2 regions of the Enterococcus italicus genome follow, and region 1 is predicted to be linked to the other one. Evidence: predicted binding sites of a transcription regulator. Region 1 holds the regulator's gene; the other holds the start of a gene.
The links. Region 1 encodes HrcA, which represses chaperone genes, less so after heat shock. Its sites were predicted from a motif close to TTAGCACTCNNNNNNNNNGAGTGCTAA; they were not measured.
Positions count from the first base shown of each region.

Region 2: a site for HrcA is predicted at 2,761-2,787, ahead of clpP (ATP-dependent Clp endopeptidase proteolytic subunit ClpP). Genes of this name have one in related genera too.

Region 1 is NZ_JAMRVB010000001.1:664,893-670,422, forward strand. It holds gene NE257_RS03220 (cation:proton antiporter family protein) at 1-204, shown strand, start outside; gene hemW (radical SAM family heme chaperone HemW) at 334-1,491, shown strand; gene hrcA (heat-inducible transcriptional repressor HrcA) at 1,652-2,683, shown strand; gene grpE (nucleotide exchange factor GrpE) at 2,711-3,277, shown strand; gene dnaK (molecular chaperone DnaK) at 3,310-5,136, shown strand; gene dnaJ (molecular chaperone DnaJ) at 5,260-5,530, shown strand, end outside.
Region 2 is NZ_JAMRVB010000001.1:390,261-395,790, reverse strand. It holds gene hflX (GTPase HflX) at 1-1,097, opposite strand, end outside; gene miaA (tRNA (adenosine(37)-N6)-dimethylallyltransferase MiaA) at 1,094-2,041, opposite strand; gene NE257_RS01825 (hypothetical protein) at 2,128-2,646, opposite strand; gene clpP (ATP-dependent Clp endopeptidase proteolytic subunit ClpP) at 2,821-3,405, shown strand; gene NE257_RS01815 (gamma carbonic anhydrase family protein) at 3,508-3,993, opposite strand; gene NE257_RS01810 (ABC transporter ATP-binding protein) at 4,012-5,530, opposite strand, start outside.

The sequences.
Region 1 (5,530 bases):
TCGGTAAACAATCGTCGATACACAGGGATTCCTATCAAATCATTGCCATTTATTGAAGCAATTACAATCAGTCGTATTTACCGCAACAATGAATTCATTGCCCCCCGTGGAAATACGGTTATCGAACTGGGTGATCACCTGATTTTTACAGGTAACAAAGAAACAGTCAAAGAATTACGGCATGTATTGAGCTTGACGAACTAAAAAATTCCAATCATTCGATTATCTGCGTGATTAATGGTACACTAGGTTCCAATAAAGAAAGTAGCAAAATTTGAGAAAGTCAAATGGCTTTCTCTTTTTCTGTGCAAATAAGACCAAAGGAATGGCATAATGAACACCAACAAACAAAAATCAATGTATATCCATATCCCATTTTGTGAACACATCTGTTATTACTGTGATTTCAACAAAGTATTTCTTGAAGGGCAGCCAGTAGATGAATATGTTGATCGTTTACTTGACGAAATTGAATGGGGAACAAAAAATAAAACTACCTCTTTTCCGACAATCTATATTGGCGGAGGTACACCAACATCTTTAACGGCCACCCAACTTGATAAGCTGTTAGCGGGAATTACCGAGCGAGTATCGCTAGCAGACACCAAAGAATTTACGATTGAAGCTAACCCAGGCGATTTGACGGAGGAAAAGTTGGCAATCATCCAAAATTATGGCGTAAATCGCGTATCGATGGGCGTACAATCCTTTGATGATCGCTTATTAAAAAAAATCGGTCGGAAACATTCGGCGCAAGATGTGACAGAAACTTTGCATTTATTGGAAGCGAAGGGTTTTTCGAATGTGAGTATTGATTTGATTTATGCCCTACCTGGACAGACACTGGATAATTTTCGCCAAACACTAACGCAAGCACTGACCTTTGATTTGCCCCATTATTCGCTTTATTCCTTGATTTTGGAAAATAAAACAATGTTTATGAATTGGATGAGAAAAGGTAATATGGTCCTACCTTCACAGGAAGTCGAGTTGCAAATGTTTGAAGAGACAATTGACGCGATGACCAAGGCGGGCAAATTTCAATATGAAATTAGTAATTTTGCTACACCGGGATATGAATCTCAGCACAATCTAATGTATTGGGACAATGAGGAGTATTACGGTTTTGGTGCGGGGGCAAGTGGCTATGTTGATCAAAAGAGATATCGTAATTTTGGGCCAATCCAGCATTATTTGAAGCCTTTACGCGAAGGAACATTACCAATCTATCAGAGTGAGTCTGTGTTAAGAAAAGAACAAATAGAAGAAGAATTATTTTTAGGTTTACGAAAGTTAGCTGGTGTATCAAAGAAGGCATTTGAAAAAAAATTTGGCCAATCGTTTGATGGAATCTATGGAGATGTCGTGACCAGTCTTGTAGCAAAAGGCTGGTTACTAACAGATGATCAACACGTCGCTCTAACAAAGCAAGGAATGTATGTCGGAAATGATGTCTTTGAGCAATTTTTGCTAGACAAGGAGATAAATTGATGCAGCGAACAGTATAAAATAGAATAAAAAAATCGATTAGCACTCTTTTGTTAAGAGTGCTAATTTTTTAAGGGCAATCTCTTGACATTCTATAGAGATGTGGTATATTTATAATCGTATTAGCACTTAGATATATCGAGTGCTAACAAGGGGTGATGACATGATAACGAAGAGACAACAAGATATTTTGCGTCTTATCATCCAGAGCTATACCGAAAATGAAATTCCGGTTGGTTCAAAAAAGTTGATGGAATCGGGAATTGAAGCGAGTTCTGCAACAATTCGAAATGAGATGAAGGCTCTAGAAGAATTTGGCTTACTAACCAAGACACATTCTTCTTCGGGACGTGTCCCCTCGATTGAAGGGTATCGTTATTACATCAATCATCTATTGGAGCCGATGACTTCTTCAAAAGGGGATGTTGAGCAGATTAGACGTGGATTGAATCGTGAGTTCCACGAAATAAATGATGTGATTCAATATGCGGCTACTGTTTTGTCAAAACTGACCAACTACACTGCTTTATCGGTAGGGCCAAACTTAACAGATCGAATGTTGACGGGATTTCGAATTGTCCCATTGAACAATCGTCAAATTGTCGCGATTATTGTGACAGATAAAGGCAATGTTGAAAGTCAAGTCTACACAATACCAGCAACATTTCAGTCAACGGATGTTGAGAAAATTGTCCAAATTATCAATGACCGCATGGTTAATGAATCATTATGGACTGTCTATCAGCGCTTGCGGACTGAAATACCAATGACCATGAGTCGTTATTTTCAAACGACAGATGGCATTTTAGACTTTTTCGAGCATGTATTAGGAAAGGCGTTTGAAGAACGAGTATATGTCGGTGGACGGATGAATCTTTTGGATTATGAAACAACCCTTGATTCACGAGCCATCAAATCCATGTACTCATTCATGAAGAACTCGGAGCAATTAACCAAGCTGTTCTCATCCAGAGAAGGAGATATTCAAATTCGAGTCGGTGATGAGATAGGGGTTAAGATGCTTCATAATATGAGTTTGATTCAAGCCAACTACTCGATAAAAGATCATGGCTTAGGTACGATTGCATTAATTGGTCCGACAAGTATGCCGTATTCAAAAATGTATGGATTATTGGATACATTCAGTAAAGAACTTTCTCAGAAACTAAATGGGTATTACCAAGAATTAGAATGATTCAATAATATTGGAAAGGAAGTTTGTATAGTGACAGAAGAAAACAAACAAGAAGCACAAGAGCAAGAGTTACCCGAAACTAACGACGAGCAACAAGTGGATGCGACAGAAGAAGCAATTGCTGAAGAAGTCGATCCCATCTTAGCTGAAGTGGAAGACTTGAAGAAACAAGTCGACCAAATGGAAGACAAATTTCTAAGAGCTTCAGCTGAAATTGCCAACATTACTTCTCGTAATCGCAATGAACGTGAATTATTGCAAAAATATCGTTCACAAGACTTAGCAAAAAAAGTCTTACCAGCATTAGATAATCTGGAACGAGCGATGGCAATCGAGGCCAAAGATGAGCACAGCCAAAACCTAAAAAAAGGTGTTGAAATGGTACTCGAAAGCTTGCGTCACGCCTTAAAAGAAGAAGGAATTGAAGAAATCCCAGCAAAAGGTGAAGCATTTGATCCAACTCTTCATCAAGCAGTCCAAACGGTGCCAGCGCAAGAAGGCCAAGAGGCTGATACAATTGTTGAAGAACTTCAAAAAGGTTACAAATTATATGACCGCGTCTTACGACCAAGTATGGTCATTGTTGCTCAATAATAAAGAGATAAAAGAAGAGGAGAGAATCTATTATGACTAAAATTATCGGTATTGACTTAGGTACAACGAACTCTGCTGTTGCCGTATTAGAAGGCGGAGAAGCAAAAATTATTACAAACCCAGAAGGAAATAGAACAACGCCATCTGTTGTGTCATTTAAAAATGGTGAAATTCAAGTAGGTGAAGTAGCAAAACGTCAAGCAGTGACAAACCCTAACACGATTTCATCAATCAAACGCCACATGGGCGAAGCTGGCTACAAAGTTGAAGTTGAAGGAAAATCTTATACACCTCAAGAAGTTTCAGCAATGATTCTACAATACATCAAAGGTTTTGCTGAAGATTACTTAGGTGAAAAAGTTGAAAAAGCAGTTATTACTGTTCCTGCTTACTTTAACGACGCACAACGTCAAGCAACGAAAGACGCAGGTAAAATTGCTGGCTTAGAAGTTGAACGTATCGTAAATGAACCAACTGCTGCAGCATTAGCTTATGGTTTAGATAAAACGGATCGCGACGAAAAAATCCTAGTATTTGACTTAGGTGGTGGTACCTTTGACGTTTCTGTTCTTGAATTAGGTGATGGCGTCTTTGATGTATTATCGACAGCGGGTGATAACCATCTAGGTGGGGATGACTTTGATAACAAAATTATTGACCACATGGTTGCTGAATTCAAAAAAGAAAACGGCATTGACTTAAGCTCAGATAAAATGGCTGTACAACGTTTGAAAGATGCTGCTGAAAAAGCGAAAAAAGATTTATCAGGTGTATCAAGCACGCAAATCAGCTTACCATTTATTACAGCTGGCGCAGCAGGACCTCTTCACTTAGAAATGACGTTAACTCGTGCGAAATTTGATGAATTAACAGCCGACTTAGTAGAACGTACTAAAGTTCCAGTCCGTCAAGCATTAAAAGATGCTGGTCTTTCACAATCAGAAATCGACGAAGTAATTCTAGTTGGTGGATCAACACGTATTCCAGCTGTTGTTGAAGCAGTACGTAAAGAAACTGGTAAAGAACCAAATAAATCTGTAAACCCAGATGAAGTGGTTGCGATGGGTGCTGCGATCCAAGGCGGTGTGATTACTGGTGATGTAAAAGATGTCGTTTTATTAGATGTTACACCTCTTTCTCTAGGGATTGAAACAATGGGTGGCGTGTTCACAAAATTAATTGACCGTAACACAACCATTCCAACAAGTAAATCACAAGTCTTCTCCACAGCTGCTGATAATCAACCTGCTGTAGATATTCATGTATTACAAGGTGAACGTCCAATGGCAGCGGATAACAAAACATTAGGTCGTTTCCAATTAACAGATATACCAGCTGCACCAAGAGGTATTCCACAAATTGAAGTAACGTTCGATATTGACAAAAATGGTATCGTAAATGTATCAGCCAAAGATTTAGGTACGCAAAAAGAACAAAAAATCACTATTAAATCTTCTTCAGGTTTAACAGATGAAGAAATTGATCGTATGGTGAAAGATGCGGAAGCAAATGCTGAAGCTGATAAAGCAAGAAAAGAAGAAGTTGATTTACGTAACGAAATTGATTCTTTATTGTTCACTGTTGATAAAACAACGAAAGAATTAGAAGGCAAAGTTGATGCAGAAGAATTAAAGAAAGCAGAAACAGCGCGCGATGAATTAAAAGCTGCTGTTGAAGCAAACAACATTGAAGATATGAAAGCAAAACGCGATGCTTTAAACGAAATCGTACAAAACTTAACAGTAAAATTGTATGAACAAGCTGCTCAACAACAAGCACAAGAAAATCCAGAAGCAGCTCAAGGCGGCGCGGATGACGTGGTTGATGCGGATTTTGAAGAAGTAGATAACGATAAATAATATTGTTATTGAGGGAGCCAAAGTCATTCACTTTGGCTCTTTCTTTGAATTAATTTGCATGCCATTGTATAGAAAAATATGGTAAACTATTACAGTATGAAATAGAAAGATGGAGGGAAGCCAATGGCAACAAAACGTGATTATTATGAAGTCCTTGGAGTGCAAAAAGGGGCTTCGGACGATGAAATCAAAAAAGCGTATCGCAAGCTTTCCAAACAATATCATCCAGATATCAACAAAGAAGCCGATGCAGAAGATAAGTTTAAAGAAATATCTGAAGCTTATGAGATTTTAAGTGATCCGCAAAAACGAGCAGCCTATGATCAATACGGCCATGCTGGAACGAATCCAAACTATGGTGACGCCGGCGGTTTCAGTGGCTTTGGCAATGGTG
Region 2 (5,530 bases), 270 kb from region 1:
GGTAACCAACATTCATACGGTTCCCATATCGTCATTAAGAAACGTTTAACAGCTTGAGACAATACTTCTTTGCCTTGAAAATTTTTCGCAGAGACGACGACATTAGGAAATAGTGTAGGTACAAATTGATCGTCTTCTAATTTATCTGCTTTGTTGTATATGGTTAGCGTCGGAATGTTTTCTAATTCGAGTTCTTTCATTAACTGTAAGACAGTCGCTTCATGTTGCGTGCGATCTGGTGAACTCGCATCTACCACGTGAAGTAAGATATCCATATTTTTACTTTCCTCTAAGGTCGAATGGAACGCATCGACTAATTGCGTAGGGAGTTCTTGAATGAAGCCTACAGTATCCGTCAAGGTCACTGTCAAGCCTTCCGGTAAGCGCCATTTTTTCGTTAACGGATCAAGTGTGGCAAATAATTGATCTTGTTCATACGTATCTGCTGCCGTGAGCCGATTCAAGACGGTCGATTTACCGGCATTGGTATAGCCAATCAGTCCGATTTGTACTGTCGCTTGCTGTTTTCGGCGGGAGCGTGTACGCTCTCGATGGGCTGCTACTTGCTTTAATTCCCGCTTGATTTTGGCGATTCGATCTCGAATATGACGACGATCTGTTTCTAATTTTGTCTCCCCTGGCCCTCTTGTACCAATCCCAGCACCTAGTCGAGACATCGATGTACCTTGACCTACTAAGCGAGGCAACAAATAATTTAATTGTGCTAGTTCGACTTGTAGTTTCCCTTCTTTTGATCGGGCACGGAGCGCAAAAATATCTAAAATCAACTGTACGCGATCAAGGACCAATACACCAAGCTCTTGGCTAATAATTTGTTGTTGCCGAGGTGACAATTCTTGGTTGAAAATGACCACGTCAATTTCTTCTGCATCCACCCATTGATGCAACTCTTGAAGCTTTCCCTTACCAATCAAGGATTGGCGGTCGACAGTCGCTCGTTTTTGGGTAATCGTACCAATGATTTCCCCATTTGCTGTCTTCGCGAGCTGAACCAGCTCTTGCATCGATGAATCAAATTGACGGTAGTTTTCTTCGGTTTCCACACCAACTAACATGACTTTTTCTCTACTAATCATTCGGCATTGTTCCTCCAATCTTCTAGTTTTTTCAATAAGGTTATTTTTTCTTCAGGGTGGGTCAATAAGTCAAGCCAATAAGGCGCCATACGATTACGAAACCAAGTGAGCTGACGCTTAGCGTAACGACGTGAATGCAGCTGAATGAGTGCCACAGTCTCATCAAGAGTCGCCTCCTCATGAAAATAAGGCAACCATTCTTTGTAGCCAATTCCTTGAATTGCCTGCACATTAGGAGCAGTCAAGAACCTTTTTGCCTCTTCGATTAAGCCTTGTTGGACCATCATCACCACGCGCTGGTTGATACGCTCATATAACACAGCGCGCTCTGTCGTCAAACCAATTAAAAAATAATCATACAACGCAACCGGTATTTCTTTTGGTGTGGTGATGCTATGGCCCGTCGTCAGCATCACTTCTAGTGCTCGGAGTACTTTGCGACGATTATTAAAATGAATCTGCTCGGCAGCGAGTGGGTCTCGCTCGGATAATTGTTCCCATAACTCCTGATTTGACCATTGAGCACTGCTTGCTTCTAGCTGGCGGACTTTTGCTTGTTGCTCTTGCGACAGTTCCCCTTCATTGCCTAGTTTAAAATCATATAACAACGCTTGAATATAAAGACCCGTACCGCCTACGATGATCGGTATCTTGCCTTGCTTGGTAATCGCAGCGATTGCCGCACGTCCTTCTTGTTGAAAATCTGCTACTGAATAAGACTCTTGCCACTCTCTAATGTCAATCAAATGGTGTCTAGCCTTAGCTTGCTCATCATCAGTGGCCTTTGCCGTACCAATGTCTAACCCACGATAGACCTGCAGCGAGTCGCCACTGATAATTTCTCCTTGCAATACTTGAGCTAACTCAATACTTAGGGCTGTCTTACCGACTGCTGTCGGCCCAACGATGACGATTACTTTTTGTTTTTTTTCTGGTGTTTCCATATTTGTCCTCTCAAAACATTTTTTCTAGTAGAAAAACGAAGTCGCAACATCTGACTAAAACGTCTGAGGCGACTTCGCTGGTTAGTCTATAAAGGATTAGAAAAATACGTAAACGGTTTGTCCGTTTCTTTCTTTAACTGAACCTTACGTTCGTATACCATTTCTTTGATTTTATCGGAGAATTGTTCCATTAATACGCGGCCGCCTTTAAATGTGTAGCCACCGACTTGAACGGTCTCTTCTGCTGACAACACAACTTTACGGGTCGCAATCTTTTTGAAGAATTCTTCTATAAAATAATTCGGTAAATAAAAGCTATTTTGTGCGGCAAATGATTGCAAGTAAATATAATCATCGACAGTGATATAACAATCGTCAAAAGCATCGAAACTAACGTACTTGTCCATCATCACAATTCTTTTTTCAAGAATTTCAATAATTTTTTTATTTAATAAAACAAGTGTTTCGATTTCCTTTACTTTGTGCTCCATCTCGCGACGATATTTTTCTTTTTGCTCATCATATCGTATCCGCAAATTGAATGTGAACATGACGATTGCTGCGCCAACGAGCACACCCAATAGACCAATGAAAAAATAAGTCATAGAAAAACCTCCTCAACCTTTGTCTTTCATTTTAGCATTATTCCCTTTTTTTTAGTATCATTTTCCGTCGAATCTTTTATTTGACCTTTATTGACCTTTTGTGTATACTTACTTTTAGGTTTTCATAACTCAATGTGCTACACTGACTTTATAGAATTTAAGGAGGAGTTTTCCATGAATTTAATTCCAACAGTTATCGAACAATCATCACGAGGAGAAAGAGCGTATGATATCTATTCTCGTCTATTAAAAGATCGTATCATTATGTTAAGCGGTCAAGTAACTGACGACTTAGCAAACTCCATCATTTCGCAATTACTCTTTTTAGATGCACAAGACTCTGAAAAAGACATCTACTTATACATCAATTCGCCTGGTGGAAGCGTAACGGCTGGCTTGGCCATTTATGACACAATGAATTTTGTCAAAGCAGACGTTCAAACAATTGTAATGGGTATGGCTGCATCAATGGGTAGCTTTCTATTAACAGCTGGTAAAAAAGGCAAACGCTTTGCTCTACCAAACGCTGAAATTATGATCCATCAACCGCTTGGTGGTGCACAAGGTCAAGCGACAGAAATTGAGATTGCAGCTCGCCACATCTTAAAAACACGCGAACGCTTAAACAATATTTTAGCAGAACGCACTGGTCAACCGCTAGAAGTTATCGAAAAAGACACCGATCGCGACAACTTCATGACTGCTCAAGAAGCCAAAGACTACGGTTTGATTGACCAAATCTTAGTCAACAAAAAATAATCGCTATTTTTCCAAGCTACGTTATAAACGAAACAACCCACGAAAATCGATTTTCGTGGGTTGTTTGTTTTCATCTAGACTAAAGCTATTTCTGTCACGAGTTTAAGACAATTCTTGATAGCGATTGGCTAAGAATTTTTTGGATAACTGAACATAATGATCTGTGTTTGCGTGATTGGCAGCAATTTCCTCTGCGGTCAGTTCGCGAATGACTTTTGCAGGTCGACCAAATGCCAATGAATTCGGTGGAATGACGGTATTTTTTGTAACGAGCGACCCCGCACCAATAAGGCTATTTTCACCAATTATCGCACCATCTAGCAAAATTGAACTCATACCAATTAGTGCTCCTTTTTCAATCGTACAGCCATGAATCATACATTGATGGCCGACTGTCACGTGCTCTTTGATGATCGTCGGATGGTTATCTCCGACATGAATAATCGTACCATCTTGGATGTTGGTCTCAGCCCCGATTGTCACGGGTTGCATATCTGCGCGAATGACACTATTAAACCAAACACTGCTATCTTCTCCAAGTGTAATGTCTCCGACTACGACTGCCCCTTTACCAATAAAAAACGTCATCACTGATTCCTTCTTTCTTTATTCTTCTTCAGCGAATTGGCTATTATACAATTCACTGTAAAATCCTTTGCTTGCCAATAACGTCTCGTGTGTCCCTTGCTCGACGATGCGCCCTTTATTTAACACTAAAATCAAATCAGCCGAACGAATCGTTGATAGGCGATGGGCGATAATGAAACTCGTTTTCCCTTTCATCATGGTGTCCATCGCGGTTTGAATTAATTTTTCAAGGCGTGTATCTACAGAGCTCGTCGCTTCATCTAAAATTAAGATTTTTGGGTTGGCAACCATCGCTCGTGCAATCGTCAGTAATTGTTTTTGACCGAGTGAGACATTTTCTCCTTCTGCATTGATCATCATTTCATATCCATTTGGCATGGTCCGAATAAAATGATCCACATTTGCTGATTTGGCAGCATCCACCACTTCATAGTCCGACGCGTCTAAACGACCGAAGCGAATGTTTTCAGCAATCGTTCCTTCATATAACCAAGCATCTTGTAACACCATGCCGAACAAAGACCGCACTTCTTTCCGAGAGACATGACGTGTATCGATGCCATCAATTTTTATCGCACCGTCAGTGACGTCATAAAAGCGCATCAGTAAATTAATTAACGTCGTTTTACCGGCGCCAGTCGGACCAACGATCGCGACGGTTTGACCTGGTTTAACGTGTAGATCAAAGGACTGAATCAATGGCTTGTCTGGCGAATAAGAGAAAGAAACATTCTCAAAGACAACTTCACCTTGCACAGGATGGATAAAGTGCTTCGTTTCTGCTTCAATCGATTCCTCTGCTTCATCTAAAAAGCTAAACACCCGGTTTGATGCCGCAGAAGCACTTTGTAGCAAGGCCGATAATTGGGTAATATTTCCTAAAGGCTGACTCACTTGCCAGATGTATTGAATAAACGCTTGTAGCTGCCCGACTAATAAGGTCCCGACAATCACATAGCGAATTCCCATGACTGCCATCACGATATAAGTCAAGTAGGCAGTTAATTGTACCAATGGCATCATTAAGCCTGAAATGACGGTCGCCCGAAAGCCATATCGACGCAAGCGATGATTGACTTGGTGAAAACCGGCCATCGTTTGTGCTTCACGTCCATACATTTTTAAGATGCTAAAGCCTGTCATATTTTCTTGAACATAGCCATTCATCGCTCCTAGAGATTGTTGCATTTCATTGAAGTATTTCTGTGATTTTTTGACAATTGTTTTTGAAATCAAAAACGATACAGGAATCATTATTAAAGCAATGCTCGCCATCAGTGGCTGAATGTAAAACATCATGCCCACCGCAAAAGTCAAACTCAAAATCGCATTGACAATACCGATAAATGCTTGTTGCAACGCACCACCCACGGCATCAACGTCATTGGTCACTCTAGATAGAATATCTCCTTGCTTTTGCCGATCGTAGTAAGAGACAGGCAAGCGATTAATTTTTTGATCAATCTCTTGGCGTAAGTCATTCATCGACGCTTGCACGACAGTTGTCATAAAGACACCTGCTAATAATTGGGAAATT